One region of the Nesiotobacter zosterae genome, then DNA from elsewhere that is predicted to be linked to it. Evidence: riboswitches for the same ligand, from Rfam matches in the RefSeq annotation. Region 1 holds a riboswitch; each other region holds the start of a gene.

Region 1 (10,028 bases):
TTTGGGCAGACCTGCGCGTTCCTGTGCTCTGTCCATGCCGGATACATAACGGGCCAAAACATCCTGCTGGATGGGGGCCTCTACCAAAGCGCCTTCTAAGGCCGAGGTGCAAGCGCGGATCAGTTAGGGGAGTGACCAGCGTCTCCCCTAACAAATGGCCTCTTTCCCTGCTCAGAACTTGTAGCGGAAGGCCGCTGAAATGATATCAACGGAAGCTTCTACGTCGCCTTGGTAGATCACCACTCCATTGTAGGCGGGGTGCCCCGGCCCGATGTTGATGTCGTCGCTCTCGGCAAAGAGATGGCTGTAGCCAAGGTCAAACGAGAGGTTTTCGTTGTACTCATAGCTCGCGCCGGCACTTACCCATACGCGATTGGTATCAGGAAGCCGTATGCTGCGGTCCTTCTCGGAGATTGGCGACCACTCATAGCCCAGGCCAGCACGGACTGTGAGCCCGTCTACATGCTCATCAAAGTCATACTCCGCCCCGAAGGAGAGAAAATACCCATCGCTGTACTGAAACCCGAGTGCAGCCTGTGGCAGGACGATCCCGGACTGGTTGAAAACGTTGAAGTTCCCAAAGCGGCTCCAGTTCGTCCACTCAAAAGTTCCCATTAGCCGGAGCTCTGGTGTCACTTCTTGCTGGATTGATACGTTGACCTGCTCTGGCAACACCAAATCCGCATTGATGTTCTGGGAGGATGCGCCCACCTTCAGCTGACCATCAAGATCATGCCGGATCGGAGACCGGTAACCAATGCCGATCTGCGTCCCTTGCAGAGGCGTGATCAAGAGGCCGGCAGTACCACCGAAGCCCACATTGTCCTCGCCGCGCAGCTCAACCGTGCTGCTCGTGGTGGAAATGCCGCTAGCGGACTTCAGACGGACCTGAAAATACTGCGCTTGGAGGCCGATGGCAAAAGAGAACATTTCATTGAGCTTCACCCCAACCATAGGGGTGGCATTGACAGAGAGTACTTCTGAGGAACGCGCATAAATCTGTCCGGCGGAGATGATGTTAGGCTTGGTTGACAGCCCGTAGGGCGCGTTCACCGCAAACCCCAGATAAATCTGGTCGTTGTACTGGTAGGTCCCATATGAGCCTGGCAGCCACGCATTTACACCAACGTCCCCGATTTCGCCGGTTGCAGCGCCAGGAATAAGCCCAAGTGGAATACCGTTTACGGTCACGCTGTTTGTATCAACATCGCCGTTTGGAAGAATGAACGAGTTTACGGACTCAGCCTTCAACCCGTCATGGGCGGTGACGGTCGCCGGGTTCCAGAAAATCGTGGAGATTGTGTTGGAGGCCGTGCCATAGCCCGCAAAGGACAGTCCCTGAAATGCAGCTGATTGTTCGCGCAGAGCGAACGCCCCCGCCAATGCTTCGCCCGAAGTGAACAGAAGCGCGGTTAAGCACGTTGCTGCCAAATATCGATTGCCGCCGGTCACGTCATCCCTCCCATGCCCCGAGGTAACTTTTCCGAGTTTGGCGTGATTGAGTTAAACCTCAACGGAAGACATGACAACGGCGGCCCCTTTCAGAGGCCGCCGTGAACTTTCGACAAATTTGCAACAATTTCGCAGGTAGTTACCAGTCCCAAACCAGTGAGACCTTGGATAACTATTTGCGACGCGCCATCAAATAATCAGCTGAAGACAAATCACTCCACGGAGATACGACTGCCATCGCCCTGCGATAACTTTCGAATATCTGTGCAGTCAATTCATCCTTTGAGGCGTATTCTTCAAGAACTTCAGCGGAAAGCTGCCGCATGGCGGTCACCACGGCCTCCGGGAACCGGTCCGTTTTGATACCCTCTTCCGCACTCAGCATTTCCAGCGCCTGCGCATTCATCCAGTTTGCTTCTGCCAGCGCCTGAGCATTTTCGCTTCGGCAAGCCTCTTCCACAATCAGGCGCAGATCCTCTGAAAGCCCTTCAAATGCGACGGCCGAGATCAAGGCCTCACCAGTGCCATTCGGCTTGTTGAAACCCGGCCCATAGTAGTGCTTGGAAACCTGCTGGAAGCCCATTGCCGCATCGCTCCACGGACCGAGGAACTCAACCGCATCGACAACGCCGGACTCAAAACCCGCATAGATCTCCGAGGATGCCATCGACACGGGCGTTGCACCCAAACGGCGCATGATCTCGCCGCCCAATCCCTGAATGCGGATTTTCAACCCCATCAGATCTTCCAGTGACGTCACCGGTTTCTTGAACCAGCCAGCCATGGTTCCAGCTGTATTCCCTGCCATGAATGGCTTCACCCCAAAGGGAGCATAAAGGCGGTCCCACAATTCTTGACCACCACCATACTCGATCCAGGTGTTGTGCTCTTCAGGTGTCAAGCCAAATGGCACGGTGGTGAAAAACACGGAAGCTGGCATCTTGCCTTGCCAGTAAAAGGAAGCGGAATGCCCCATTTGGGCCACGCCACCAGAAACCGCATCGAACACTTCGAAGGCAGGCACGAGTTCTCCCGCCGCATACAAACGGACGCGCATACGACCATTACTCATGGTGTTGATGCGGTCACATACCCGCTGAGCAGAAAGACCAGGCCCCGGCAGGCCCTTCGGCCATGAAGTCACCATCTTCCACTCGATCACCGCCGCGTTTTGCTCTTGCGCCAATGCAGGCGCAGCCAGCGCCGTTCCGGCTACGGCCCCCGCTCCTACCAGACTGAAAGTCTGGCGGCGCGTCATACCGTTTTTGTTGTATTCTTCAGTCATCTCTCGGACCTTCTACCAAAACTTATAGAAGTGGTGCACAGGGCCATGCCCTTCGCCAATTTCAAGTGTGTCCGCCATCTCAATCGCACCGCTTATGTAGGCTTTCGCCGCTTCAACAGCCGGGCTCAGCGCTTTTCCCTTGGCCATTTCCGCCGCAATTGCAGCGGACAGGGTGCAGCCTGTGCCATGGGTGTTTTCGGTGGCAAAACGTGGAGCTCGAAGCCATTTAGACTGCTCTGCGGAAAAAAACAAATCCGAGGCTTCATTATCGTTACCGTGACCACCTTTCAGAAGCACGGTTTTCGCGCCCATTTTCAGAAGGGCCGCCGCCTGCCGTTCCATATCCTCGGCATTTTGGGCCGGATCATCACCCAAGAGGAAAGCAGCCTCCAGAAGATTGGGTGTGATGATGCTCGCACGCGGAAACAGAAGCTCTGTCAAATTGGTACGCGCTTCCGGTTGGAGCAGAACGTCACCGGATGTCGCAACCATGACAGGGTCGAGCACCACCTTCTTGCAGTCGTACTGATCAAGCTTGCGGGCAATCTCCGCGATGATGTCCGGCTGCGACAACATACCGATCTTGATTGCCTTCACGTCCAAATCCGACAGAACGGCATCCAGCTGCGCGCCAACAAAGGCGGCTGGCACGGAATGAATACCGGTCACACCCTTGGTGTTTTGTGCGGTAAGGGCAGTCAGAACACTGGCACCATAGACACCGAGAGCGGAGAATGCCTTCAAATCCGCTTGAATACCGGCGCCGCCGCCTGAATCCGATCCAGCAATAGTCAAAGCGATTGCAGTCATTGGTCCCCTCAAATCTCCTCGGTGTGTTCTTGTTCTAATCTTAGCACTTGCTCAAACTGATCCCACTCCAATGTGTAGAGGGTATCAAGCAGCGCTGGAGTGAAGCTCCCCGGCCCTGTGCTTGCCTTGTGTGCAATCTCCCCGGCGACAGCAAAGACTGCGGCCGCACTCAAGGTGGCCAGCAAATGATCCTCCTCAACGGCGCAGCACGCGGCCACAAGAGCCGCCATGGAGCAGCCCATTGCGGTAACGCGGGTCATCACCTCAGCCCCATTTCGAAGGCCCAGTTGGGTGCCCTGCCGGGAAATCCTATCAACGGCCCCCGTGCAAAGCACCACGGTTTGCAACGGCAAGGTCAGGCCCGCCTTTAAGGTCTCCAGTTCACCTTCGTTGGCTTTGAGCACGCTTGGCCCCTGAGCCAACTGCGACATCGCATAGTCCGCACGGAATGGAGATCGGTCGACCTTTACAGGATCGAGCACCCAGGGGATGCCCTTCTCTGTTGCAACAGCGGTAGCTGCCGCCATGCTGTCGCGTCGTCCCGCGTCAAGCGTCCCAAGATTGACGAGAAGCGCATCGGCAGACCCAGCAAAGGTCTCCACTTCTTCCCGCGCAATGGTCATGGAAGGTATCGCGCCAGCTGCTAGCAGCACGTTGGCCGTCAACTCCTGTGCCACAACATTGGTCAAGCAATGTACCCTTGGCACATGCTGGCGCACGCGCGCAAACACATCCCAAATGTTCTTTGAGTGAAAGTCAGTCATCGTGTCCACCTCCGAAGGAATGGCCTGAGGCGGCAAGGCAATATCGTCATCCCAATTCCCTCCGCCGGTACAAGCCGGATCAGGTTCAAGGAGTTGGTCCAAAGACCTCTCAGCCACCGCGGCACCCCCATGAGACTGTTTATCGGCCTAACAAAAACAACGTAGGAACACAATGCAAAATGAAAACGTGCTAAAAGCTGCTCACAGAACTCGGTCGAAGCCTCTGGTATGGCTTGCGTTTCAAAAGGGAACACGCTCAGATGTGCGCTGACTCGTGAACAACGCGACGTGGGGAGCAAGAGGACTTCAGAATGACACCGTTCTTCGTGATGATTAAGTGCAAGCTTGGTGAGACCTACCGGGTTGCCAACGAAATCGCAGATGCAGAAATCGCTTCGGAGGTTTACTCCACATCAGGTGACTTCGACCTGATGGTGAAGTTTTACATTGAAGATGGCGAGGACATTGGTCACTTCGTCAGCGAGAAGGTCCATCAGTTCGAAGGCATTCAAGACACCAAGACAATCATCACCTTCAAGGCATTCTAAGCAAGAGACCGGCACAGGCCGGTCTTTTTCATCAGGACTTGGAAGGAGTGGACGCGCGCCCCGGCCTGGTGCGCTCGAAACCCAACTTCCGTTCTCGGTAAATGACGAATATGCCTGCCGAGATCACAATAGCTGAACCGACAAGCACCTCCGGTGTTGGAACTTCAGCAAAAATCAAAAAACCGAACACGATCGCCCAGACCATATTGATGTAGTCGAAAGGCGCCACGGTTGAGGCATCGGCAAAACGATAGCTTTGTGTAAGCAGCAACTGCCCAATGCCGCCAAACACGCCTACACCGACGAGAAACAGCATATCCAGCCAGGAAGGCATGACCCAGGCAACATCAGGGTAGACCCAACCCAACGGCAGCGTGAGGAACGACATCCCCGTTGAAGCCATGGTGAACCAAAACACGATGGTCGACGTGCGTTCTGTCTCACAAAGCTTGCGAACGGTAATCATCGCAACAGCACCAAAAAACGCCGCCCCGAACGCGAGTAGGACGCCAAGGTTCTGACTGAAGGTATCACCCGAGCCCTGCCCCATATGCGGCAACACGGTGATAATAACTCCGACAAAACCAACGGCCACCGCGCTCCAACGGAAGATGCGAACCGTTTCTTTCAACACCAAGGCAGCCAGCACAACAACAATAAGCGGCGCAGCAAAGCCAATGGCGGTTGCGTCGGGCAGAGGGATCAAACTCAATGCCCAGAAGTTGCAAACCATCGCCGTTACCCCAATTACAGCACGTGAAATGTGGGTACCAGGCCTGTTGGTCTTTGCAGCAATGATCAATTGGCCATTCACGATCATCATGATCAGGATCGGAATCATGCCAAAGAAGTTGCGCGCAAACACCACCTGAGTGATAGGCACATCTTCAGAAACCAGCTTGATTGCACTGACCATGATGAAGAAGCTGAAGGTGGAAGCGACCTTGAACGCAATGCCGATCAGAGGACGGGCATCCTCACCCGTTGCTGGAGGCAGGGCGTCTGGCGGCATCTTGGGTTTTGGGGCGCGAAAGTGGGGATCTGTTTTTAAAAAGCGCATGGGAACCGTCGGCCAGTAAAAGACGAAGAAATGCCAGCTGGTCACCCAAGCATTTTTAGAAGAAAGACAGAGAGCTTCACACAAGGAAGCAAGGCGGGAAGGCACGCCAGCAACATGCTGTTGCAGCATCACCTTCACAGATGGTGTTAGTCTCTTGCTTCGCTGTCAAGAGCAAGTGCGTTTATGACATATCAGTCATGCAATCAGGCTGCCCGGCCTATTCATTCCAAGACTTGTTCAATGCGCCTAGGCTTTTGCTTTCTGAATTGCCATCCACACACGTTCTGGCGTTGCGGGCATATCTATCTGCTCTACCCCGCCATGCTTTTGCAAGGCTGAGTTTAATGCGTTCATGACCGCCGCACACGCGCCGATGGTGCCGGCCTCACCTGCCCCCTTTATGCCCAGCGCATTTGTTGTGGAAGGCACATTGTGTGTCTGAAAATTAAAGCTCGGCATGTCTGCAGCTCTTGCGAGTTGATAGTCCAGCAGCGAGGCTGTCAGGAGCTGACCATCATCATCATAGACCGTCCGCTCGCACAGCGCCTGAGAGATCGCCTGAACGGCACCCCCATGAACCTGTCCCTGAAGGAGAAGCGGGTTCACGGTAACACCAAAATCATCAACGATCACATAATTCTCGATCTGGACTATGCCTGTCTCCGGATCAATCTCCAGCTCGCAAATGTGTGTGCCATTCGGGTATGTGCATTCCGCTTGTTTCACTTCATCAATCGCACGAAGTTTGTCGGGTGAAAGTGCAGCAACCTCAGAGAACGAGAGACGCTGATCCGTTCCAACCACCCGAACCACACCCTCTGCCAACTCAAGATCTTCCAAGCCAACCTCCAGCTTTTCGGAGGCAAGCTCTTTGATCTGCCGGGCCAAGGTTTTCGTTGCCGAGAGAGTTGATGTCAGACCAAGTGGAATGGACCGAGAACCGCCAGTCCCATCCCCTTTTCGAATGCGGGCCGTATCACCTTGCACCAGCTCCACTTCTTCAAGGGTCAGACCCAGTTCCTGCGCAACCACCTGCCCGTAAGCCGTGGCATGTCCCTGTCCATTGGTTTGCGTGCCAATGAACAGGGTGACCGTACCATCTTCGTTCAGCTCAACGGTCGCCTCTTCTCCTCCTGGAAAAGCACAGGCCTCGATGTAGGAGCTAACGCCGATCCCGCGCCACATGCCGCGCGACAAACTCTCCGCCTCACGCTCTGAAAAAGTGTCCCACTGCGCCTCCTCCATCGCTTTGGAAAGGTGCCCGGAGAAGTCACCCGTGTCGTACATGCGCTTCAGCTGCGTGGTGTACGGGAACTGCTCCGGTTTGATGAAGTTCAGCTTGCGGAAAGAAACCGAATCCATGCCGATCTCTGATGCCGCCTTGTCAACCAAGCGCTCGATCAGATAGGCGGCTTCGGGACGGCCTGCACCTCGGTAAGCATCCGTTGGCACGGTATTGGTGTAGACGCCGGTCACCTTTGCCCAAACCGCAGGAATGTCGTAGAGCCCTGGCGACATCGACGTGCCAATACGCGGGATTGCTGCGCCGAACTGATGAAGATAGGCCCCCATATCCGCGATTACATGAACTTTCAGGCCAAGAATGCGCCCGGCTGCATCGAGAGCAAGTTCAGCCGTACTTACGTTGTCTCGCCCATGGGAATCCGTCACGAAGTGATCCGTCCGCTCGCCGGTCCACTTGACCGGTCTTCCCAGCTTTCTGGAAGCAATCAGACACAACGGGTATTCTCGGTAGCAGAAGATCTTGGTTCCGAAACCTCCTCCCACATCCGGGGTTATCACCCTCAACTTGGCGCGATCGATATGCAAGATGTCATCAGCGATGATGTCCCGCATATCATGAACGCCCTGCGTACCGGTCGTCAGAGTATAGCTGGCATCCTCAGGGCTATATTCCCCAATGCAACTTCTTGTTTCCATGTAGTTGGCCACGAGACGGTTGTTTACCACCTCGATCGAGGTAACGTGCGCTGCCTTTTCAAACGCGGCCTCTGTTTTTTGCTCATCACCTTGACCGATCACGAAAGCGGTATTGGTACCGAACTCGGGCCAAACCAGGGGCGTATCCGCCTGCAGGGCCCTCTTGCTGCCAATGGCTGGAGGCAGGTCTTCATAGTCAATCTGGATCAGCTCCGCCGCCGTCTTCGCAATCTCTGCAGTGTCCGCCACGATGAAGGCGATAGCATCCCCCACATGGCGGACCATTGAGGAACACAAGACTTCGCGCGGCGGCACAGGATGCTTGGTGCCATCAATCTGCTTCAACACCGCTTCACATGGCATGAGGTTCACACCGTCAAGATCTGCAGCCGTCAAGATGAGATGCACACCTTCAAGCCCACGCGCCTCTTCAATGTCCTCGATCTTAAAACGCGCAAAGGCGACGGGAGACCGCAGCATAAAGCCAAACACCTGACCCGAAGCTTTGATATCGTCCGTGTAGCGGCCCTTCCCTGTCAGGAAGCATGTATCTTCTTTCCGGCGAACAGGAGCACCAATACCGAACTTCTGGGTCATCATGGTATTCATAGCAAGCCTCTCACAACGTTTGTGTCCGCTCAAAACGGCAGCGATAGGAAAGGCCACCTTCCCCATCGGAAATCACGCGCATGCTAGACATAGAGCGCAGACGACAGCAAGACAGCCCATAGGCGTAACCCGCTCCAAACACCTTGGGCATTTGACGCGGCACTGAAAAAGCCGCTAGGTATCAGGATCTCAAAGCGCGTATGAAGCGATGTGCCTGCCCAACTGACACGCCTGAACCCTCCTCGCGCACTTCACAACTCAATACCTCCAGGTTCCCAAATGCTTGACGAAAACCCGCAGGACGGGTTCACAAACATCACCAGTAGCGCGCTTCAAAAACGACTTTACCATCGCTGGAACGCATTACCGGGAAACTTGAAGGGCATCTTCTGGGCGCTTGTTGCAACCCTGCTGTTTGCGATAATGGCTGCGCTCGTCAAAGCGCTCGGCGAGCGCCTTCATGTCACACAGGTGCTTACAATCCGCCAAGGCATCATGGCCCTGATTTCCGCGCCAGCGATTTTTAGCGGCCTACCGGGCTCCTTGAAGACCAAGGCTCCGCTCCTCCACGGTGCCAGAACCATTTTGGCATCTTGCGCCATGTTCTTCGGCTTTAGCGCCGTGATTGAACTGCCCTTGGCAGATAGCACAGTGCTCGGCTTTGCGCGCACATTTTTCATGACACTGTTTGCTATTGTGCTTTTGAAAGAAGTCGTTGGTGTGCACCGCTGGGCCGCAACCATCATCGGGTTCGTTGGTGTTCTCATCATTGTGCAACCGACCGGAGAAGCTGGTCTCAACATCTACAGCCTCATGGCCGTTCTGGCTTCGGCCTGTGCCGCGCTTGTAGCCATCATTGTGCGCAAGGTCTCACAGGTGGATCAGCCGATCACGATCCTCACCTATCAGGCGGTACTTGTCGGGCTCATAATGTTGCCCTTCTGTATCTACTTCTGGCAGACACCAAACCTTACCGAATGCATGCTGCTTGCTGCTCTGGGCGCGGTAAGCTGGGCCGCGCAGATGAGCAACATTCGTGCGCTTCGAGCAGGTGAAGCGACGGTGATAGCACCGTTTGACTATACCCGCATCGTCTACGCCACAGTGATCAGCGTTATCTTCTTCGGCGTCTGGCCGGAAATGACCACCTATATTGGGGCAGCAATTATTATCTCCGCCTCGCTTTATACAATGCACCGCGAGAGTGTTCGTGGGCGCCGCGTCCAGCAACCTGTCGCCGACAAGGTAACCTGAACGAAAAAGGGGAGCCCGCAAGCTCCCCTCCTGTAATTACAAGCGTCACCCTCGACAAGCCTAGGCGTTTGCCATCTCGCGCTTCTTTGCTTCCTCTTCCACCAGTTCCTTCTTGGAGAGCTTGCCAACCAGTGTTTTCGGCAGTTCATCGCGGAACTCAATGACTGAGGGCATTTCGATCTTGGAGATGTGATCTCTGAGGAAAGTTTTCAGCTCCACGTCTGTGGCTGTTTGACCGTCCTTCAGCTTCACAAACGCCTTGGGTGCCTGCCCACGATAGTCGTCAGGGATCGCAATTACGATCA
Region 2 (10,028 bases), on a different contig from region 1:
GATTCTAGGTTGAGTGCCATGCCCCGGATTCCTCCAGGGAACTCGACCATTTCACCCGCCTGGACTTGGTCCAGACCGTAAACGCGGGCAATCCCGTCACCTACGGAAAGAACCTGACCTACTTCAGTAACTTCGGCTTCTTGACCGAAGTTCTTGATCTGGTCCTTTAGGATGGCGGAAATTTCCGCGGCCCGAATATCCATCAGCCGACCTCTTTCATCGCGAACTTAAGAGAGTTGAGCTTGGTACGCAGTGAAGTGTCGATCATCCGGCTGCCGATCTTCACGATCAGACCGCCAATGATGGATGGGTCCACTTTCACTACCACGTTAACGTCTTTGCCTGTGGAAGCGTTGAGAGCTTCTTTCAGGGCAGCAGTGTGATCAGCCGATAGTTCGGTAGCGGAAGTCACCTCAGCGGTGACTTCGCCGCGCTTGGCAGCAAGCAGCGAACGGAAGGCTGAAATCATACCTGGGATCGCAAAGAGGCGCCGATTCTTGGCAACCAACTTTACAAAATTTGCGGTCAGGCCAGAAATGCCGGCCTTTTCCAATATATCTGTGAGCGCTTTAAGCTGCGCGTCTGCACTAAAAACGGGGCTCTTGATGAGGCGTTCTAGATCAGAGCTCTCTTTGATGAGCGCTTCAAAACGATCGAGTGCAGCCTCAACCTCCGCAATTGCATTCTGCTCTTCAGCAAGGTCTAGCAACGCGGATGCGTAACGCAAGGCCACGCCTGAAATGAGAGATACGTTGTCAGTCACTGGATCCGTGCTCTCCGGCGCATTCAAGGTTGGTAGCGAGACTCGCCAAGATTCCAACACCTTGAAAAGTCGCTTCTAATTCAGTTTCTTGGAAACAGAGTTGAGTGGTCTGTATCCTTAAAGCCGCGCTTCGCATAGCACAGGCATGACAGCCATGCAATACGGGCTAAGTATTCCAACGCACAGCCCATGGATTGTATCGGCGTTGGAGTGCTACATGAAGCTCTGCGGATCGATGTCCACCTGTAGGCGGACTGCATTTCTAGGCTGATCTACTCTTTGTAGCCAAGCTCGCAGAAACCCTTGCAAATCAAACCCTCTACGGGCAATCACTAATACACGAAAACGAAATCTGCCGCGCACCTGAGCCATTGCTGCCTCTGCCGGACCAAGAATGGACACCGGGCTATCAACAGGTGCAGCGCGCACCACATGTAGTGCATAACTTTCAGCAGTCGGTCGATCCGGGCCGGAAATGATGAGCGCAGCGAGTCTTCCAAAAGGCGGCAAACCCGCGTGTTCGCGCGACTCAATCTCGACGCCGTAAAAGTTATCTGGCTTACCGGAGAGCAGCGCCTTGATGACGGGCTGGTCGGGATTGTAGGTCTGCAGGAAGCCTTTTCCGCCTCCGCTGATGCGTCCTGCACGCCCTGTCACCTGCGCTAAAAGCTGAAATGTTTTTTCAGCGGCCCTAGGGTCACCATTGGCAAGCCCAAGATCGGCATCGATCACCCCGACAAGCGTCATGAGGGGGAAGTTGTGACCCTTTGCCACAAGCTGAGTGCCGATCACGATGTCCACTTCGCCCTTTTCAATGAGCTCCATTTCTCGTTTGATTCGCTCATTTCCGCCCGGCAGGTCCGACGACAGCACCAAAACACGGGCCTCAGGGAAGAGATCTGCGACATCTTCACCTATTCTTTCCACGCCTGGGCCGCAGGCCACCAGCGTATCAGGCTTGCTGCATTCCGGGCATTTGTCTGGAATCGGCTGCGAATAACCACAGTGGTGACAAACGAGTCGCCCCTTGAACCGGTGCTCCACCAGCCATGCCGAGCAGTTTTCGCAGTGGAACCGGTGTCCACACGAGCGGCATAGCGTTAGCGGTGCATAACCGCGCCGGTTCAGGAACAGGAGCACCTGATTGCCATCTGTCAGCGTTTCCTGAATCTCACGCACGAGGGTGGGAGCCAGCCAGCGGCCCCGCTCCGGTCCATCCGTTCGCATGTCGATGCCGACCAGCTCGGGCAGCTCAGCGCCGGACGCCCGCTCTGGCAGGGACACCAATTCATAGCGGCCAAGCTGCGCGTTCACCCGGCTTTCCACGGAGGGCGTTGCGCTGGCCAAGATTACGGGAAACCCAGAAATGTGTCCGCGAACGACGGCCATATCACGTGCATTATAAGGAACACGGTCATCTTGCTTGTACGCCCCGTCATGTTCTTCATCGACCACGGCAAGACCAAGATTGCAGAACGGCAGGAACAACGCAGATCGGGCGCCGACAACAACCTTCACCTCGCCATTGGCGACACCACGCCATGTCCGTTCGCGCCGCCTGGCGGGCACTTGTGAATGCCACTCGGCAGGCCGGACACCAAAGCGCCGTTCAAAACGCTCAAGAAACTGACTGGTGAGAGCAATTTCCGGCAGCAAGATGAGAGCCTGCTGTCCGTTGCGCATGGTTTCTGCCAGCGCTTCAAAATAGACCTCGGTTTTACCGGAGCCCGTGACACCATCTATCAGGAAGCATTTGAAGCCGTGGCCGACGGCAGCCACAAGGCGCTCGGCAGCCTCGGACTGCATCGGGGTGAGCGTTGGTCCGGGCAGGTTGGGGTCAGGATCCGGCAAGGGCGGCGTTGCCGGGAGAAAGGTTGTCTCAAGGACGCCCTGCTCTTTCAAACCATCCACAACAGAAGGGCTCACGCCCGCAGCACCAGCCAAGCCGGCCTTGGTCCAGGCCATGCCCTCGTCCAACAGCTCAAGCACGCGCTTTCGGGCAGCGGTTTGCCGTTCCGGCTCCTTGCCAAGGATGCGGCGAAAGCCGAGCACCTGCTTTTCTGGCTCCAGCGCCTCTTCTGAGCGCAGCACCATGCGCAGCACCATGCCCGGCGCACCAAGTGTCCAATTTGCCACCCAGTCCACAAAGCGGCGCAGGTCTTCTCCAAGAGGAGCGGCGTCGTAAACGTGTTCGATGCTCTTCAATTTCTTGGGGTTAACCGATCCATCCGGCTCCCCGTCCCAGACCGCACCGACAACCGTGCGGGTGCCCAGCGGTACTCGCACGATTGAGCCCGGCCGAACCTGCATTCCCTGTGGGACTTTATAGGAATAAGGGCCTGCGACAGCGACTGGAACCAGCACAGGCACAATTAGCGCTTGATTTCCAAGAGGTAGGTCGCCAAAAATTTCCGCAGTTCCTTCCAAGCCTCAAGTCCTTTTGTTGGTTTGCATATAGAAGACTGTAGGATCAACGCAGTCTAGGCTAAAGAAGGCACGTCATAGACTCATTTCTGGATAACCTCCCCATCTAACAACAGGTTGGGGCTGGAAGAATGAAAACAGGAGCCATTTTGGCATGAAGTTCTTCGTCGACACTGCTGACACTGCAGAAATTCGTGAGCTGGCAGAAACAGGCCTTCTCGACGGTGTTACCACCAACCCGTCACTGATCATGAAGGCTGGCCGCCCAATGAAAGAGGTCATTGCTGAGATCTGCGACATCGTAGACGGCCCTGTCTCCGCAGAAGTGGTTGCCATGGAAAAAGAAGCCATGCTGACCGAAGCGAAAGAGTTGTCTGCCATCGCCGACAACATTTGCATCAAGCTTCCGCTGACCCTTGATGGCCTGAAGGCTTGCCGCGTTCTTTCCGACAAGGGCGTGCAGACCAACGTGACCCTTTGCTTCTCGGCAAATCAGGCACTGCTGGCAGCCAAGGCCGGGGCGACTTTCATCTCTCCATTCATTGGCCGTCTTGACGACATCAACGTCGAAGGGCTGGACCTGATTGCTGAGATCCGTCAGATCTATGACAACTACGCGTTCGAAACCGAAATTCTGGCAGCTTCCATCCGCTCCGTGAACCACGTGAAGGATTGTGCCTTGATCGGTGCCGATGTGGCGACCATTCCACCTGCAACACTGAAGTCTCTCGTGAAGCACCCACTCACCGACAAGGGGCTGGAAGCCTTCATGAAGGATTGGGAAAAGACCGGTCAGAGCATCGTCTGATCAGCTCGCCGAGCACAATTGAGTTTGTTGGAGCGCAGGTTTTCGGGCCTGCGCTTTTTCATTTTGCGACGCTCTTACACAGAAGAATGCAGGCCATTCAAAAGTCAGCGGCATGCTTAACACATTCTTAAGCGCCCTGCGTCCACCTCTCTTGAAAGCAACAAGACTGCACAAGACAGGTTTCAACGATAATGGCAACGTTCCGCCTTTGGCTCTGCACGCTTCTTCTCATCCTGCTGAGCGGCCCCTCACTTGCTCAGCCAGATTTCTCATTCAGCACCGCAAAAAAGCATCTTGAGCGCTCCATCTATAAAGAAGTGTCCGAGCGCACCAGCTTTTACTGTGGCTGCAGCTACTCCGACGAGAAACAAGTAGACGCGGCGTCCTGCGGCTATGAGCCTCGCAAGAATGCAAAACGCGGCAGCCGGATCGAGTGGGAGCACATCGTGCCCGCTTCCCGGTTTGGCAAGGACCGGGTCTGTTGGAGCGAAGGGCATGAGGCCTGCGTCACTTCAAAGGGCAAGACCTACAAGGGGCGTCGATGCTGTGGCAAAGTGGATGCTGAGTTCCGAGCCATGGAAGCCGACCTTCACAATCTTGTCCCCGCTGTTGGCGAATTGAACGGAGATCGTTCCAACTTCCGCATCTCTTCTTTGGAAGGCGAGCCACGCGCTTATGGCGCTTGTGACTTCGAGATAGATTTCACGGCTAAGGTCATGGAGCCCCAAGAGGGGATAAGAGGGGACATCGCCCGAGCTTACCTTTATATGAATGCGACCTACAACATGCCGCTGACCGATGAGGAGCGCGACATGTACCTGAACTGGAATGAGATGGATCCGCCCTCCGATTGGGAGCTTGAACGCAACCAACGTATCCTTTTTATTCAAAACAACGCAAATCCGCTCATCGCGCCGGGTTCCTGATTTCGCAAGGCTTCGGTAACCATTCCTAGAGTGTTTTTGGGTTAGCTCGTGTCATGGCAAATCCTGCAGATAACACCGACCAACTGCTGATCATCGCGCAACCGGACCTGAACGCCGGGATTGATGATTGGCTTGATCATCTGGGGTCAGAACGGCGGCTTTCAGAGAACACACTGGAAGCCTATGAGCGCGACGTTCGCCAATTCCTGCGGTTTTTGACGGATCATTTGGGCGGCGCGCCTGCCATCAACGACCTCAAGGACTTGAGACCGGCCGATTTCCGTGGCTTTCTGGCCCGCCGTCGCCAAACCGGGGCGCAGACCCGCACTCTGGCGCGCGGCCTTGCAGGTGTACGCTCATTCCTCTCATTCTTGGAGCGCCGGGGCGAGGTCAATGCTGCCGGAGCAGCGGCTGTCCGCACCCCGCGTCTGCCCCGCAGCCTGCCGAAACCCATCAACGTGGAAGACGCAAAAACGATTGTCAGCAAGGACTTAGCCTTTGAAGACACCCCTTGGGTGGAAGCGCGCAATGCCGCCGTCTTCACGCTGCTTTATGGATGCGGGCTTCGTATTTCTGAGGCCCTTTCCCTGACACCGGCAACAGCACCAAAGCCGAGCGACAAGTCCATTCGCATTCGCGGCAAGGGCGGCAAGGAGCGGCTCGTTCCTGTTCTGCCCGTAATTGTTGAGGCAATCGAAGACTACAAGGCTCAGTGCCCGCACACTCTGGAGCCAACGGGACCGTTGTTCGTTGGCGTGCGCGGCGGCAAGCTGAACCCGCGCGCGATCCAGCTCGCCATGCAGAAAATCCGCGGCGCTCTTGGCCTGCCGGACACGGCGACGCCCCATGCCTTGCGCCACTCCTTCGCAACGCATCTGCTTTCTGGCGGCGGCGACCTGCGCTCCATTCAGGAATTGCTTGGCCACGCCAGCCTTTCAACCACGCAGATTTATACGGAAGTCAACAGCGCTCGCTTGCTTGATGCATATGACAAGGCGCATCCACGTCGGTAATCCTCACCTTTCGGGCTGAAGCCCGTTGAATTTCCGGGGTTTCACACCTAGTCTATTCCCTGTGAACCGGGGTGCCCGAAAGGGCTGAGATTAGACCCGTATGACCTGATCTGGATAATGCCAGCGAAGGGAGCGATCACAAACTTAGGCGGCAAACACGCTTGAGCCCTCTTCTTTCTCGCTCTCCTCGCTCACAAAGGAAGTATCGATGAACCTGATCGAGAGCGCTTGTGAGACCCTCACCAAAATTCGACAGACCAGCCCGCTGGTCCACAACATGACCAATATTGTGGTGGCTAACACCACTGCGAACGCTTTGCTCGCCATTGGCGCTTCCCCTGCGATGGTTGATGGCCCTGAGGAAGCTCCTGAACTGGCTTCGGTAGCAGGCGCGCTGGTTGTAAATGTGGGTACCGTGACCCCCGCGCAGGCAGAAGCCATGAAGCTGGCCTGTGCCGCTGCGCAAAAAGCTGGCCGCCCCTGGGTGCTGGATCCTGTGGCTGTTGGCGCACTGACGTTCCGCACCAACCTTGCCAAAGAGCTGCTGGCCTTCAAGCCTACCGTCATTCGGGGTAACGCCTCCGAGATCATGGCATTAGCCGGCGAAGGTTCAGGCGGAAAAGGCGTTGACAGCACCGACAGCTCCGAGGCGGCGCTGGTTGCGGCCAAAACACTGGCCAGAACGAGCGGGGCCGTGGTCGCGGTCTCCGGACCAACCGACTACACCACTGACGGAGAACGTACTCTGACCGTGAAAAATGGCCACGAGCTCATGCCGTTCGTGACGGGTCTCGGCTGTACTGCAACCGCCCTGACCGGTGCTGCGGTTGCCGTGGCAGAAGACAAGCTGGAGGCCGCGGCGCATGCGCTGCTGTTCCTGGGTCTAGCTAGCGAAACTGCCGCTCAAGACACGGCAGGGCCTGCCAGCCTCCAGGTCGACATCATCAATCAGCTTTATCACCTGACGCCTGAGCAAGTGAAGGAAGCCGGCAAACTGGATAGTCTCTGATGCCCCAAATTGACCTTTCCGTCTATCTCATCATTGGCCCTCAGGACTGCCCCGGACAAGATCCGGTGGCCGTGGTGGAGGCGGCAGTGAACAATGGAACGACGCTGGTGCAGCTTCGTGACAAAACTGGCTCTACTCGTGAGCAAGTTGACCTTGCGCGGCGCATGATGGCTGTTCTGGAGCCAAAGGGCATCCCACTCATTGTAAATGATCGGGTCGATGTTGCTCTGGCGGTAGATGCGCCCGGCGTTCATGTGGGCCAGAGTGACATGAGTGCTGCCGATGCGCGCCGTCTGATTGGCCCCGAGAAGGTCTTGGGCCTTTCCGTTTCAAGTCAAACAGATCTTGATGCCGCTGATCCGGCAATTCTGCAGTATCTTGGCATCGGCGCTTGCTATCCAACCGGCTCCAAGGCCGACGCCGATGATGTTGGAATCAAGTCTTTCGGTGCGCTCACCGCGCAAAGCAGCCTTCCTGTGGTGGGAATCGGCGGAATCAACCACAGCAATGCCGAGGAAGTAATCGCCCATGGCGCGGCAGGAGTTGCTGTGATTTCGGCGATATGCGGGGATCATATGCCAGGAAAAGCGTCCGCTGACTTGGCAAAACTGGTATTTCAGGCAAAACAGCGTTACGCTTGATCAGCACAACTGTATAGGGGCCGCCCACGACCCTAGATGTGCAAGGGGAGCATGACATGATTGGCCTTACGCTTATTTTGACCATTCTCGTGGCAACGAGCTTTTTAGTTGCGGATACGGATAGTGTTCATGCAACGGAGCGCGGCCAATGCCCGACCCATATTGCCGGCGAGTGGTACAATCCAGAGGCGGAACTTCACGATCTGAGCCGAATGCACCTGAAAGTCGACTGCACTGGGTCCGCACCTGAAATCAGTGCACGGGTGCAAACCTCTTGCCGCCCGCGCGATTGTTCTTGGGGCTGGAGTGATGGATTGCTCCATCAATCCGGCATCATGCTGTTCCAATACGGCGGCATCTTCAAGTCTCAGCACCTCAATGTTTTGCCAGGTCAAGACCGCCTTGAGGTGCACATGAAGACAAGCGTGCATGGCGACGAGAGCAAGAACCTAAAACGTAATTTCATCTTGCTGAGAGACTGAAACCCTTCAGCCTCCGCCCAGAACCGCAAATGCCACAAGGGCCAGACCGCCCAAGATTGCCGCCCACAGCAGCATGTGTGAGAGTGCGCGTAAGACCAGCAAACTGAAAGCGCCGATCCCTGCACCGGCTGCTGCGACCAGAAGCTGGCCATCAGGCTGTGCGTTTGGCGCAAATACAGTTACCGCGACTACTGCTCCGATCGCGGCAAAGACCGCATAAACCCACCAAGGCATCTTGTCCCACATGTTGTCGATGGCATCGGAATTTCCCCCGATTATCGTTGGGGTTTGATGTACTGGAGAACGCTGCCCGGAAGCCGTATCTTCAAGGTAAATGCCCTTCATCGCCGCTTGGGCGCGAACGGCCGGGTCGGCATGTGAGTTCGTTCCAGAATGGACCGCTTTTCGTATTTGGTCATCTACATACTTGTCATACCCATCAGACATTTCCGTTCCCCCGATCTCAGTGCTGAATGCTCATCAACCTAAAGGTGCAAATGTGAACAGGGATGAAGACAGCCCCCTCATAGAAAAGGCCGCTACGCATGACGTATCGGCCTTTTCTCTGTCTTTTACTTTTAGGTAGCAAACTACATATGAATTGGCTGGGCGAACACTGCCATAGCAGCTTCCTTGACCGCTTCGGACATGGTCGGGTGCGCGTGACAGGTGCGAGCCAGATCTTCCGAAGACCCGCCAAACTCCATCAGGACGCAGGCTTCATGGATCATGTCGCCTGCGCCATGGCCAATGATGTGAACGCCAAGAACCTGATCGGTCTCGGCGTCGGAAAGAACCTTGACCATGCCATCGGTTGACAGCATCGCCTTTGCGCGGCCGTTCGCCGTGAACGGGAACTTGCCTGCCTTGTACTTGACGCCTTCAGCTTTAAGCTCGTCCTCGGTCTTGCCAACAGACGCCACTTCCGGGGCCGTGTATACAACGCTCGGAATCACATTGTAGTTCACGTGACCGGCTTGACCGGCGAGGATCTCGGCAACAGCAACGCCTTCATCTTCAGCTTTGTGAGCCAGCATAGGACCCGTGATCACATCACCGATGGCGTAGATACCATTCACGTTGGTCTTGAAGTGCGCATCCGTTTTCACCCGGCCACGCTCATCCAGCTCAACGCCGGCTTCCTGAAGGCCGAGGCCTTCCGTGTAAGGGCGGCGACCGATTGCAACCAGAACCACATCAGCGTCAATGGTCTCAGCATGCGCTTCCCCTTCGGCTGGTTCTACTGTCACTTCCAGACCGCGCCCCTTCTTGGTAACGCCTGTTACCTTGGAAGACATCTTGAACTCGATGCCTTGCTTTTTCAGCATGCGCATGAACTGGCGAGAGACGTCGGCATCCATTGGGCCAAGGATCTTGTCCATGAACTCCACAACGGTGACCTGAGAACCAAGGCGCGCGTAAACAGAGCCCAGTTCCAGACCAATCACACCAGCGCCGACGACAACCAGCTTACCTGGAATCTTCTCCAGTTCCAGAGCGCCCGTGGAGGAAACGATCTGCTTTTCATCGACCTCGATGCCCGGCAGAGACATCACGTCAGAGCCAGTCGCAATGACAATGTTCTTTGTCTCAAGAATAGAGGTTGAGCCGTTTTCAGCGGTGACTTCCACCTTACCGGCACTCAGGATGCGGCCCGTGCCGTGATGCGCTTCAACCTTGTTTTTCTTGAACAGGAAGTCGATGCCGGTCACGTTGCTCTCAACAACGTTTTCCTTGTTGGCAAGCATTGCCTTCCAGTCAACCTTAGGCTTGGAGGTCTTGATGCCGAGCTTCTCAAAATTGTGCGTCGCATCTTCAAACACTTCGGAGGAGTGCAGCAGTGCTTTGGACGGAATGCAGCCAATGTTCAGGCAGGTGCCGCCGTGGGTTTTGCGCTTTTCGACAACGGCCACCTTCATACCAAGCTGAGCCGCCTTGATGGCGCACACGTAGCCGCCAGGA
Region 3 (10,028 bases), on a different contig from region 1:
GCCATGACGGCCGCTGCGGTTACCGGCGTTCTTCAGCCGCTGCTGCAGACCGTGAACATGGTTTCTGCGCCGGTCATGGCGCGCGAGCGTGGCATCACCATCGAAGACATTCGCCGCGAACAGCACGGTGTTTATGAGAACTACATTCGCCTGACGATTATCACAGAACGTCAGGAGCGCTCTGTCGCCGGTACTGTTTTCTCCGATGGCAAGCCACGTATCATTCAGATCAAGGGCATCAACATGGAAGCCGAACTGGGTGAAAACATGCTCTACGTCACCAATGATGACAAGCCAGGCTTTATCGGCCAGCTCGGTTCCATTCTCGGTGAGGCGGGCGTCAACATCGCAACTTTCAACCTGGGCCGTAAGGCTGAGGGCGAAGAGGCGATCTGTCTTGTTGAAGTGGATGGCCAGATTCCAGCGGACGCTCTGGAAAAAATCGCAGCCATTGGCCAGGTCAACCAGGTCAAGCAGCTGCACTTTTAAAAACAACTAGAGCAGCGTCACCTTCCTCCCAGGGAAGAAGCGGGTCTCCATTGAGGCCCGCTTTTTTGCATTTTACCTCAGGCTTGCCCGCAGGCGCGTGAACGCTCGCCCATCCATGATGAGTAGAGCCAAAGCGATCAGTGCGATGCCCAACCACTGGTTCGCTTCCAGACGCTCATGCAGAAAGACAGCGCCCAGCATGATGGCGCTTACTGGCACAAGGAAGGTGACCAGTGCGGCGTTGGTTGCGCCTGCCCGCTGCAAGATGCGGAAGTACAGAAGATAGGCCAATGCTGTAGAAACGACGGCGAGCATGACAACGGCTGCCCAAGTGTTAATCGGCACAGTGGCCAGCTCGCTGCTGGAGGTAGTCATGAGAATGACCGGGAGCAGGATGATCGTCGACCCAGTCAACTGGCCTGTGGCGATCGAAAGGGGTGGCAGTGCCTTGAGCCGCTTGGCCATTGTCGCCGCAAACGCGTAGGACAACGCTGCGCCAAGGCACGCGATTTGGGGCAGAATGCGGTAGGTGTCTCCAAGGAGGGCGTCGGCACCCAGCATGACTGCAACGCCGCAGATGCCCACGAAACCTGCCAGTATCTTTGCCCCGCTCAACCTTTCATCCTGCGTCATCTGATGAGCGACCAGCATCGTGAAGATGGGGGTGAAGGCGTTCAGAACGGACGCAAGACCTGATGCAATGTGTTGTTGGCCCCAAAACAGCAGCGAAAAGGGAATCACGTTGTTGATCAGCCCCAGCGCCAAAAACTTCAATGGCCATGAACCGTGAAGGGGTAGGCGTTTTCCAAGAATGAGCAAAACGGCCCACAGGGTGCACGCCGCGATGAAGACCCGAAAGAACACCAGGGTGAGTGGCGGCAGGAACGCGACAGCAATCTTAGCAAGAAAGAATGAGCCGCCCCACAAGAGCGACAGACACAGCAGCATGGCCAATGCGATCAGGTCCAGTTTCGGCGCTTGGGTCATGCGATCTCCAGTCTTTTGCCGCGAAATTGAATTGGTCGTTGTCACACCACTAAGAGAGATCAAGGAAACAAACCAATCCGATTTGCGAGTGGCTCAAAGCCTGTTCCTTGAAGAAAACGCAATAAGCCGCAGGGAAGCTTGGGAAAAGAAGCACGTAAAAGACTCGTCAGACGCGTTTGATGGGGCTATAAGACCAAGGAAATGCCCCGGGCTTTCGTCCGGGGTTTCTTATGTGTGATATCTGTTTGCACGCCTGAGCAAACTTTGAAGTGGAAGGGCCGCTACAAGGTCCAGCCAACCGCCGCCGTAGGAGGGCGAAAAATCCATGGCCAATGTTGTAGTTGTCGGCTCCCAGTGGGGTGACGAAGGTAAGGGCAAGATCGTTGACTGGCTGTCTGAGCAAGCTGATGTCATCGTGCGTTTTCAGGGCGGCCACAACGCTGGCCACACACTTGTAATTGACGGTGTGAGCTACAAGCTTTCTCTGCTTCCTTCCGGCGTTGTGCGCGGCAAGCTTTCTGTCATTGGCAATGGCGTGGTGGTTGATCCGCATGCGCTGGTTTCCGAGATTGACCGTCTGAAGGAACAGGGCGTTGAGATCACTCCTGAAATCCTCCGCGTGGCGGACAATGCAACGCTGATCCTGTCCATTCACCGCGAGCTGGATGCGCTTCGTGAGAATGCAGCTTCTGAAGAAAACCGCATTGGCACCACCAAGCGTGGCATTGGCCCTGCTTATGAAGACAAGGTGGGCCGCCGCGCTGTTCGCGTAATGGATCTGGCAAACCTTGAAACTCTTCCAGGCAAGATCGACCGCATGCTGGTGCACCACAATGCGCTTCTGCGTGGTCTTGGCGAGCCGGAAATCTCCGCCGATGCAATCTACGAAGAACTGGCAAGTGTTGCTGACAAGATCCTGCCATTCATGGAACGTAGCTGGCAGCTGCTGGACAATGCGCGCCGCGAAGGCAAGCGTATCTTGTTTGAAGGCGCACAGGGCGCGCTGCTGGACAATGATCACGGAACCTATCCATTCGTGACGTCCTCCAACACCGTTGCGGGTCAGGCTGCCACTGGCTGTGGCCTTGGTCCGAACTCTGTCGATTACGTTTTGGGCATCACCAAAGCTTACACAACCCGCGTGGGTGAAGGGCCGTTCCCAACCGAACAGCAGAACGAAGTGGGTGAGTTCCTTGGCACCCGCGGTCACGAGTTCGGTGTGGTGACTGGTCGTAAACGCCGCTGTGGCTGGTTCGATGCCGTTATCGTCCGTCAAACCGTTTGCACTAGTGGCATCAGCGGGATTGCGCTCACCAAGCTGGACGTTTTAGATGGTCTTGATGAAATCAAGATTTGCGTTGGCTATGAGTTGGATGGCGAGCGTATTGACTATTTGCCTGCTTCTCAGGGAGCACAGGCGCGGGTTGTGCCGATCTATGAAACGCTGCCAGGTTGGAAAGAAACCACCAAGGGCGCACGTAGTTGGGCCGATTTGCCTGCTCAAGCTGTGAAGTACGTACGACATGTTGAGGAATTGATTGGTGCACCTGTTGCATTGCTCTCGACGAGCCCTGAAAGAGATGACACAATTCTCGTTCAGAATCCTTTTCAAGACTAAGCCGTTAGCAGAGTAACTCTGGGGGGCTAAAGACGGATAGATGGCGGACTATTACTCCGTTTTAAAGAAGACAATTAACGGTCTTCAGGAAAACACTGGCTCAGCGCGGCGCGGTGTGTATCAACGTGCTCGCTCAGCTATTGTAAAACAGCTGCAGAACTATGATCCGCCACTGACCCCTTCGCAAATTACCGAGGAACAGCTCAAGCTCGAAGAAGCAATTCGGAAAGTGGAAGCTGAGGCCGCCCGTGCCTCCCTCGGTCTGGGGAGTGCACCTGCCCAGCCCGCAAAGCAACCAACTGCCGCGCCCGGTGGCGCGTCAGGCGGGGCGCATGCTGGCGTAGCGGGGCCTGCAACTTCGCAGCCTGCACAAAGGCCGCCCGCGCCACCGCAGACAGCTCAGGCACCGGTTCCTCCGACACAACCTCAAAGACCACCTGCTTCGACTTCCCCTTACGCCGCAGAACACGCCACCCAGACAACGGGTGCCGCTGGTGCAAGCGGAGGGGCTGCCGAGGCAAACAATGGTCCTGCGGAACCAGATGTTTTCAAGCAGGCCGTAAAAGCTGCTTCTGATCTGGGTGCGGCTGCGCATCAGGCAAGCCAGAAAGCGCGAGATCAGCTACCTGGCGCAAACGATGCCAAACGCGAGCCGGATTTGGGTGATGTGCCTCCGGCGGAGGTGCAGCCTGCCGTTTCGAGCGCTTACCGGCCGAAGCCCCGTGAGGAAGATGTTTGGGTGCCCGGCGAAGCGCGCAAGCAAGCCCTTGCGGAAGAGGCCAAGGACGACGCAGAAGCACCTGAATTGGCCAAGCGTCCCCGCGGCAAGCAAAGGGCTGCAAAGGCATCCAGCGCGCTTGCGGGCGATGCTGGTTTGTCGGAGGAGGGACTGCGGCCCTCACGTATGCCGCAGGTAATTGGCATCTTTATTGTTCTGGCCCTTCTGGGGGCTGGTGGTTACGCGCTGTACTCCCAAAAAGATGACCTGATGACGCTCATCGAGCCAACGGTCACTGATGGGGGATCTGACTCGGCCCAACCAGCGCCTGCCGAAGAGCCGGAGGAACCTGCCTCCAACAAGAACACCGACCGTCTTCTCAATGATGACGGCTCTCAGGTCTCACCAGACGCGCGGGCTGTGTCGACGCAGCGAGTCACTTCCGTGAGCCGGGATGTTACCAATCCGGGCTCTGGTGCTGAGGCAACGCCGCCGCCAAGTCAACCAGTGACGCCACCAGACATTCCATCGCCAGATGAGGTGGATGCGGTACCGGTGACCACCAACTCTGTGCGCCCTGCAGAAAGCTTGACAGCTGAAGCCGAGCAAACAGCGGTTGCGCAACAGGGCATCCTTTATGAAGAAGCGGCCAATCCGGGCGAGTCAGGGACCGCGTCTCGGGGCAACGTCATGTGGTCGCTGGATCGGGGCGACAGCGCTGGCAGGATCGTCAAGGCTGTTGCGGTTATGCCAGATCGCAATGTGACCATTACCATGTCGATCAAGCCGAATGCAGACAACTCTTTGCCTGCAAGTCACTTGCTTGAGTTGAGATTCGATCTGCCACGAGACTTCGCCGGGCAGGGCATTGCCGAGGTGCCGGGCATTATCATGAAACCGACCGAGCAGGCCCGGGGCGAACCTCTGGCCGGTGCTGCGGTCAAGGTATCCGACAACTTCTTCTGGATCGCGCTTTCTGATGCCGAGGCTGATCGGGTGACGAACATGAAGCGTCTTGAAGAGCGTGAGTGGATCGACATTCCATTGCTCTACAACAACGGCAAGCGCGCCATTCTGACCTTTGAAAAAGGTGTTTCCGGCAATCGTGTGATTTCACAAGCGCTTGAAAGCTGGAACTAGCTCGCGAAAAATTATATTCTAAAACAAGGCGTTGGAGAGGTTCTCCAGCGCCTTTTTCTTTTTCTGCTGCGTATTTCGCTGCAGCTGCCCTTGAAAATGCCGGGGGAATCTATAGGTTCTTGCGTATCCGAGGGGTGCTCCTTGTTTGGAGCTGAGATGGTACTGCCGAACCCTTAGAACCTGATCCGGGTAATACCGGCGAAGGGACTGGAACCTGAGCCTCTTTATTCCCGGGTCTCCGTAGCTGACGTGCATGTAGGTGCACAGAAGGGAGATCCACATGATCCAATCTTGTAGCATTGCCAGTTGCTGTGGCCATGTCCGAACGCGTTGTTTCCGGGCAGTGGTTTCGCATCGCGGTGCCACATCTTGCGCGAGGACGCGCTGATGTGGCTGGTGTCCAGAGCCTTGCGTATCCTCGCGGGTATCGCGGTTTTTGTTGCATTTTGGGAAGCGGTGGTTCGGGTTTTTGCCCTGCCATCCTTCATGCTGCCATCTCCTATAGCTGTGTATGAAGCATTCACTCAGCAGTGGTCGTTTCTGCTGTACCACGCGTCGATCACCGCAGGTGAAACGGTACTCGGTTTCATCTTCGGTGTTTCAGCGGGCGTTCTGCTGGCGTTGATCATGAGTTCCTCAGAGATCATGCGCCGGTTTCTGTTGCCTCCCATCACCGCAACGCAGTCTTTGCCTGTGTTCGCCATCGCGCCGCTTTTGGTGCTGTGGTTTGGTTTTGGGCTCGCGTCAAAAGTGGTCATGGCAGTTATTGTCATTTTCTTCTCGGTTACATCCACGTTCCATGACGGCTTGCGGCGAACTGATCCGGCTCTGCTGGATTTGGGGCGGCTCTACCGCCTGAACAGGTGGCAGCGTTTGCGATACATCCGCATTCCCGCTGCGCTACCAGCTCTGGCGTCCGGTATCCGTATTGCCGCCGTCTTTGCGCCCATTGGCGCAGTGGTGGGGGAGTGGGTTGGAGCCAAGGGAGGCCTTGCCTTCATCATGCTCCAGTCCAACGCGCGCATGCAAACAGACACCATGTTCGCAGCGCTCATCCTACTTGCCATCATGGTTCTTATCCTGCGCGGTCTCGTCGAGCTGGCGGTCGTGCGCCTTATTCCCTGGCAACAGGAAAAAACTTGAGAAAGGCTCTGCCCATGAAGCGTTTCATCGCTTTGTTCATTGCCGCCATGCTGGCGGGTAGTATTCAGGTGCAAGCGAAGGAAAAGCTCACCGTCTTGATGGACTGGTTCGCCAACCCGGACCATGCTCCCTTGGCTGTGGCGCAAACCCGCGGCTTCTTCGAGGCGCATGGTCTGGAAGTGGAGTTGATTGAACCCGCTGATCCAGCCATGCCACCCAAGCTGGTTGCTGCGGGTCAGGGGGACATCGCCATCTCTTATCAGCCTGTTCTGCATGCACAGATCGACGAGGGCATGCCGCTGTCGCGTATCGGGACGTTGGTGGCAACACCGCTCAACACCTTGATTGTGTTGAAGGATGGCCCCATCAAGACACTTGAAGACCTCAAGGGCAAGCGGGTTGGCTACTCCGTTTCCGGCTTTGAAGACGCAATGCTTGGCGCCATGCTGAAGCAGGCTGGGTTGACCATCGAAGACATCGAGTTGATCAACGTGAACTTCTCCTTGTCTCCAAGTCTTCTGGCCGGACAGGTGGATGCCATCATTGGGGGATATCGGAATTTCGAGCTGAACCAGCTTGAAATCAAAGGGTCTGCCGGTCTCGCCTTCTATCCGGAGGAGAACGGAGTTCCGGCCTATGACGAGTTGATCCTCGTCGCGCACAAGGACAAGGTGGATGACCCGCGCTATGCCAAATTCATGGCCGCGCTGGAAGATGCAACCGTGTACCTGATCAATCACCCGCAGGATTCTTGGCAGGCATTTTTGGAGCTTTACCCAAATCTGGATGATGAGCTGAATCGCCGGGCTTGGGGCGATACGTTGCCGCGCTTTGCCAAACGTCCTGCAGCGCTGGATGAGGGGCGCTACGAACGCTTTGCCAACTTCATGCTGGAGGCTGGTTTGATCAAGACCGCGCCGCCGGTTGAAAGCTATACAGCGGTTATTCGCTAAAAGAAAAAGCCCCGGTCGCTCAGCGGTCCGGGGCTTCTTAACCTGGTTGTGTGCTGGAAGATTATCCAGCGAGCAGAGACTGTTGCTGCTCTTGAGCCTGTTGGGCAGATTGCATGACCGCCTTTTGAACTTTCTCAAAAGCCCGGACCTCAATCTGGCGCACGCGCTCGCGGCTGACCCCAAACTCCTCGGAGAGTTCTTCAAGCGTCAACGGCGATTCTGAGAGCCTGCGTGCCTCAAAGATACGGCGCTCACGGTCGTTGAGAACGCTCATGGCGTCTTTCAGCATGGAGCGGCGGGAATCGAGTTCTTCCTGCTCAGCCAGAATGCTCTCTTGGCTTTCGCCATCGTCCACCAGCCAATCCTGCCATTCGCCGGATTCGCCTTCCGTGGAACGCAGCGGCGCATTGAGAGAAGCATCCCCGCTCAAACGGCGGTTCATGTTCACAACCTCGTCCTCGTTCACGCCGAGGGTGGTTGCGATTTCTTTCACCTGATCCGGACGCAGATCGCCGTCTTCAAGCGCCTGAATCTTACCCTTGAGGCGGCGCAGGTTGAAGAACAACCGCTTTTGATTTGCGGTGGTGCCCATCTTTACGAGGGACCAGGTTCGCAGGATGTATTCTTGAATTGACGCCTTGATCCACCACATGGCGTAGGTGGCCAAGCGGAACCCTTTGTCTGGTTCAAAGCGTTTGACAGCCTGCATGAGGCCGACATTACCTTCGGAGATAACCTCGCCCAGAGGCAGGCCGTAGCCGCGGTATCCCATGGCGATTTTAGCCACGAGGCGCAGGTGAGAGTTCACGAGCCGTTCCGCAGCCTGAGCTTCGTCATGCTCCTTGTACCGCTTGGCGAGCATGTACTCTTCCTGCGGCTGAAGCATCGGGAACTTGCGAATTTCATCCATGTAGCGGCTGAGGCCGCCTTCACCTGAAGAGATTACTGGCAGATTACGGGCCATTTATGCACCCCTTTCCGTTACAAGCTATGTTTCCCGTGCCCTATCGGCACTTGACGGGCAAACACTCACTGGCGCCTCCATTGTGAGCACGCCAGACGCATTGATATGGGGGCATTATGGCCTATTCGCTACCTCTTTGTGGAGAAATTTTGTTTTATGCATCCCTAAGAAGTGAGAGGAGTGTTTGAAAATCTTCTGGTAGTGGAGATTCAAAGGCCTTTACTTCGCCTGTTCTTGGATGTTCGAAGACAAGCAGGCCAGCATGCAGGGCCTGACGAGAAAACTCTCCCAAGGCTGAGCGGGCGGGCTCGTCAAAGCGTTTGTGCCGGGTTTTGAAACCGGCACCGTAGTCCATGTCGCCAATGAGCGGGTGTCCAAGGTGCGCCATATGAACGCGGATTTGGTGCGTTCGTCCTGTCTCCAAGCGGCATTCCATAAGGCTTGCAAGGGGCTCGCTGTCCTTTGGGCCGAAGCGTTCCTTGACTTGCCAATGGGTGATGGCTGTGCGACCAGCCGTCTTGACCACGGCGATCTTCTGGCGGTTGGCGAGCGAGCGTGCAAGGTTGGCGTCCACAGTGCCTGCCAATGCAGAAGGGGCTCCCCAAACGAGTGCCACATATGCGCGCTCCAGCGGGCCAGTGCGGCCATGGTCTGCAAACTGGGCTGCAAGTCCCTGATGGGCCATATCATTCTTGGCGACCACCAGAACGCCGCTGGTGTCCTTGTCGAGGCGGTGGACGATGCCGGGGCGCTTTACGCCGCCAATGCCGGAAAGGCTGTCGCCGCAGTGGTAGAGCAGCGCGTTCACCAATGTGCCATCAGGATTGCCCGCTCCGGGGTGAACAACAAGTCCTGCAGGCTTGTTTATCACGATCACATCCTCATCTTCATAGAGAATGTCCAGCGGGATGTTTTCGGGCTGTGGTTCGGCTGCTTCTGGTTCAGGAACTTCAACGCAGAGCACGTCTCCTTCGTTGACCCTGTGTTTGGGCTCCACTATTTTGCGATCGCCGACATGAACATGTCCGGCGCGAATGAGAGCCTGCAGTCGATTTCGGCTGAAGTCGGATAGGTGTGCGGCCAATACGGCATCCAAACGTTTTCCCGCCTCCTGGGCTTCGACAGTGGTGAAGGCAATGCCGTCTTCGCCCGGTTCTACACTTGATTGGTTCGGCGAAAGGCCGTTTGGAGAATGATTGCTCATGCGTGATCCTGTTGATGACAGCGCAGATTTGACTAGTGACGAGGCTTTAGATCCTGCAGCTCAGCGGATCCAGCAAAAAATGCGGCGCCTGTTGATGGGGTCCAGCATGGTGATGCTGGTTGGCTTGGTCGCCGTATTCGCTGCCATTTTCTACAAGATATCCGAGGGCAGCAACGATGTCAGCGCCGATGCGCTGGCTGCGACAATTGCTTTGGGCCCGGAAGCCCGCGTGCTTTCGGCGCAAATGGTAGACGGCAAACTGATGCTGCTTGTAAATGAGGGCACCGCCCAAGCGCTTGTCTATGTGGATCCTGTGACGGGTAAAAATCTCGGCAGAACAGATTTTATGGCAAGATAGGTGGAAAAAGTCTAATTCATTGATGCAAGGGGGGTTGCCAAGCCGGAAGTTACCGATTAAATCCCCCTCATCGCACGGAGCGAAGCGCAGGCGCCCATCGTCTAGCGGTTAGGACGCCGCCCTTTCACGGCGGAAACAGGGGTTCGATTCCCCTTGGGCGTGCCATTCGCTTTTTCTCTGTGCCACGATCAGCAGGCAACTGCTGAGTAAGTGAGCGCCCATCGTCTAGCGGTTAGGACGCCGCCCTTTCACGGCGGAAACAGGGGTTCGATTCCCCTTGGGCGTGCCACTTCTCTTTTCTCCAAAAATTGAAAAGTTGAAACGGCACGCATCCGATGGATGTGAAACGGCTTGGTATTGCCGGAGTTTCGGTTCACTAAGCAAAGCCGCTGGCTGGTTAGAACCAGCGACCCTTCAGACCTGCGCCCAAGTGGCTTGGTTCCTTTTCCGACTT

The links. Region 1 has a riboswitch for thiamine pyrophosphate ahead of Q3Y58_RS11090 (hydroxyethylthiazole kinase). Riboswitches for the same ligand answer to the same signal wherever they lie in the genome.
Region 2: it holds a riboswitch for thiamine pyrophosphate, as region 1 does, so the genes downstream of both, thiM (hydroxyethylthiazole kinase) here and Q3Y58_RS11090 (hydroxyethylthiazole kinase) in region 1, are expected to answer to the same signal.
Region 3: it holds a riboswitch for thiamine pyrophosphate, as region 1 does, so the genes downstream of both, Q3Y58_RS17665 (ABC transporter permease) here and Q3Y58_RS11090 (hydroxyethylthiazole kinase) in region 1, are expected to answer to the same signal.

What each region holds. Positions count from the first base shown of each region.
Region 1 is NZ_JAWXVZ010000006.1:245,631-255,658, reverse strand. It holds gene Q3Y58_RS11110 (SDR family oxidoreductase) at 1-99, shown strand, start outside; gene Q3Y58_RS11105 (OmpP1/FadL family transporter) at 172-1,452, opposite strand; gene Q3Y58_RS11100 (TRAP transporter substrate-binding protein) at 1,625-2,737, opposite strand; gene thiD (bifunctional hydroxymethylpyrimidine kinase/phosphomethylpyrimidine kinase) at 2,750-3,547, opposite strand; gene Q3Y58_RS11090 (hydroxyethylthiazole kinase) at 3,556-4,311, opposite strand; TPP riboswitch at 4,351-4,450, opposite strand; gene Q3Y58_RS11085 (Lrp/AsnC ligand binding domain-containing protein) at 4,623-4,859, shown strand; gene Q3Y58_RS11080 (DMT family transporter) at 4,891-6,048, opposite strand; gene Q3Y58_RS11075 (xanthine dehydrogenase family protein molybdopterin-binding subunit) at 6,166-8,469, opposite strand; gene Q3Y58_RS11070 (DMT family transporter) at 8,749-9,723, shown strand; gene Q3Y58_RS11065 (long-chain-fatty-acid--CoA ligase) at 9,784-10,028, opposite strand, start outside.
Region 2 is NZ_JAWXVZ010000001.1:174,984-185,011, reverse strand. It holds gene atpA (F0F1 ATP synthase subunit alpha) at 1-203, opposite strand, end outside; gene Q3Y58_RS00865 (F0F1 ATP synthase subunit delta) at 203-763, opposite strand; gene Q3Y58_RS00860 (primosomal protein N') at 977-3,190, opposite strand; gene fsa (fructose-6-phosphate aldolase) at 3,342-3,995, shown strand; gene Q3Y58_RS00850 (endonuclease) at 4,187-4,921, shown strand; gene Q3Y58_RS00845 (tyrosine recombinase XerC) at 4,975-5,934, shown strand; TPP riboswitch at 5,992-6,081, shown strand; gene thiM (hydroxyethylthiazole kinase) at 6,143-6,943, shown strand; gene thiE (thiamine phosphate synthase) at 6,943-7,584, shown strand; gene Q3Y58_RS00830 (hypothetical protein) at 7,641-8,066, shown strand; gene Q3Y58_RS00825 (hypothetical protein) at 8,073-8,513, opposite strand; gene lpdA (dihydrolipoyl dehydrogenase) at 8,657-10,028, opposite strand, start outside.
Region 3 is NZ_JAWXVZ010000014.1:28,710-38,737, reverse strand. It holds gene serA (phosphoglycerate dehydrogenase) at 1-489, shown strand, start outside; gene Q3Y58_RS17680 (DMT family transporter) at 562-1,476, opposite strand; gene Q3Y58_RS17675 (adenylosuccinate synthase) at 1,802-3,094, shown strand; gene Q3Y58_RS17670 (hypothetical protein) at 3,135-4,952, shown strand; TPP riboswitch at 5,073-5,177, shown strand; gene Q3Y58_RS17665 (ABC transporter permease) at 5,340-6,095, shown strand; gene Q3Y58_RS17660 (ABC transporter substrate-binding protein) at 6,110-7,048, shown strand; gene rpoH (RNA polymerase sigma factor RpoH) at 7,110-8,012, opposite strand; gene Q3Y58_RS17650 (RluA family pseudouridine synthase) at 8,167-9,216, opposite strand; gene Q3Y58_RS17645 (hypothetical protein) at 9,215-9,574, shown strand; tRNA gene Q3Y58_RS17640 (tRNA-Glu) at 9,665-9,739, shown strand; tRNA gene Q3Y58_RS17635 (tRNA-Glu) at 9,789-9,863, shown strand; gene Q3Y58_RS17630 (hypothetical protein) at 9,972-10,028, opposite strand, start outside.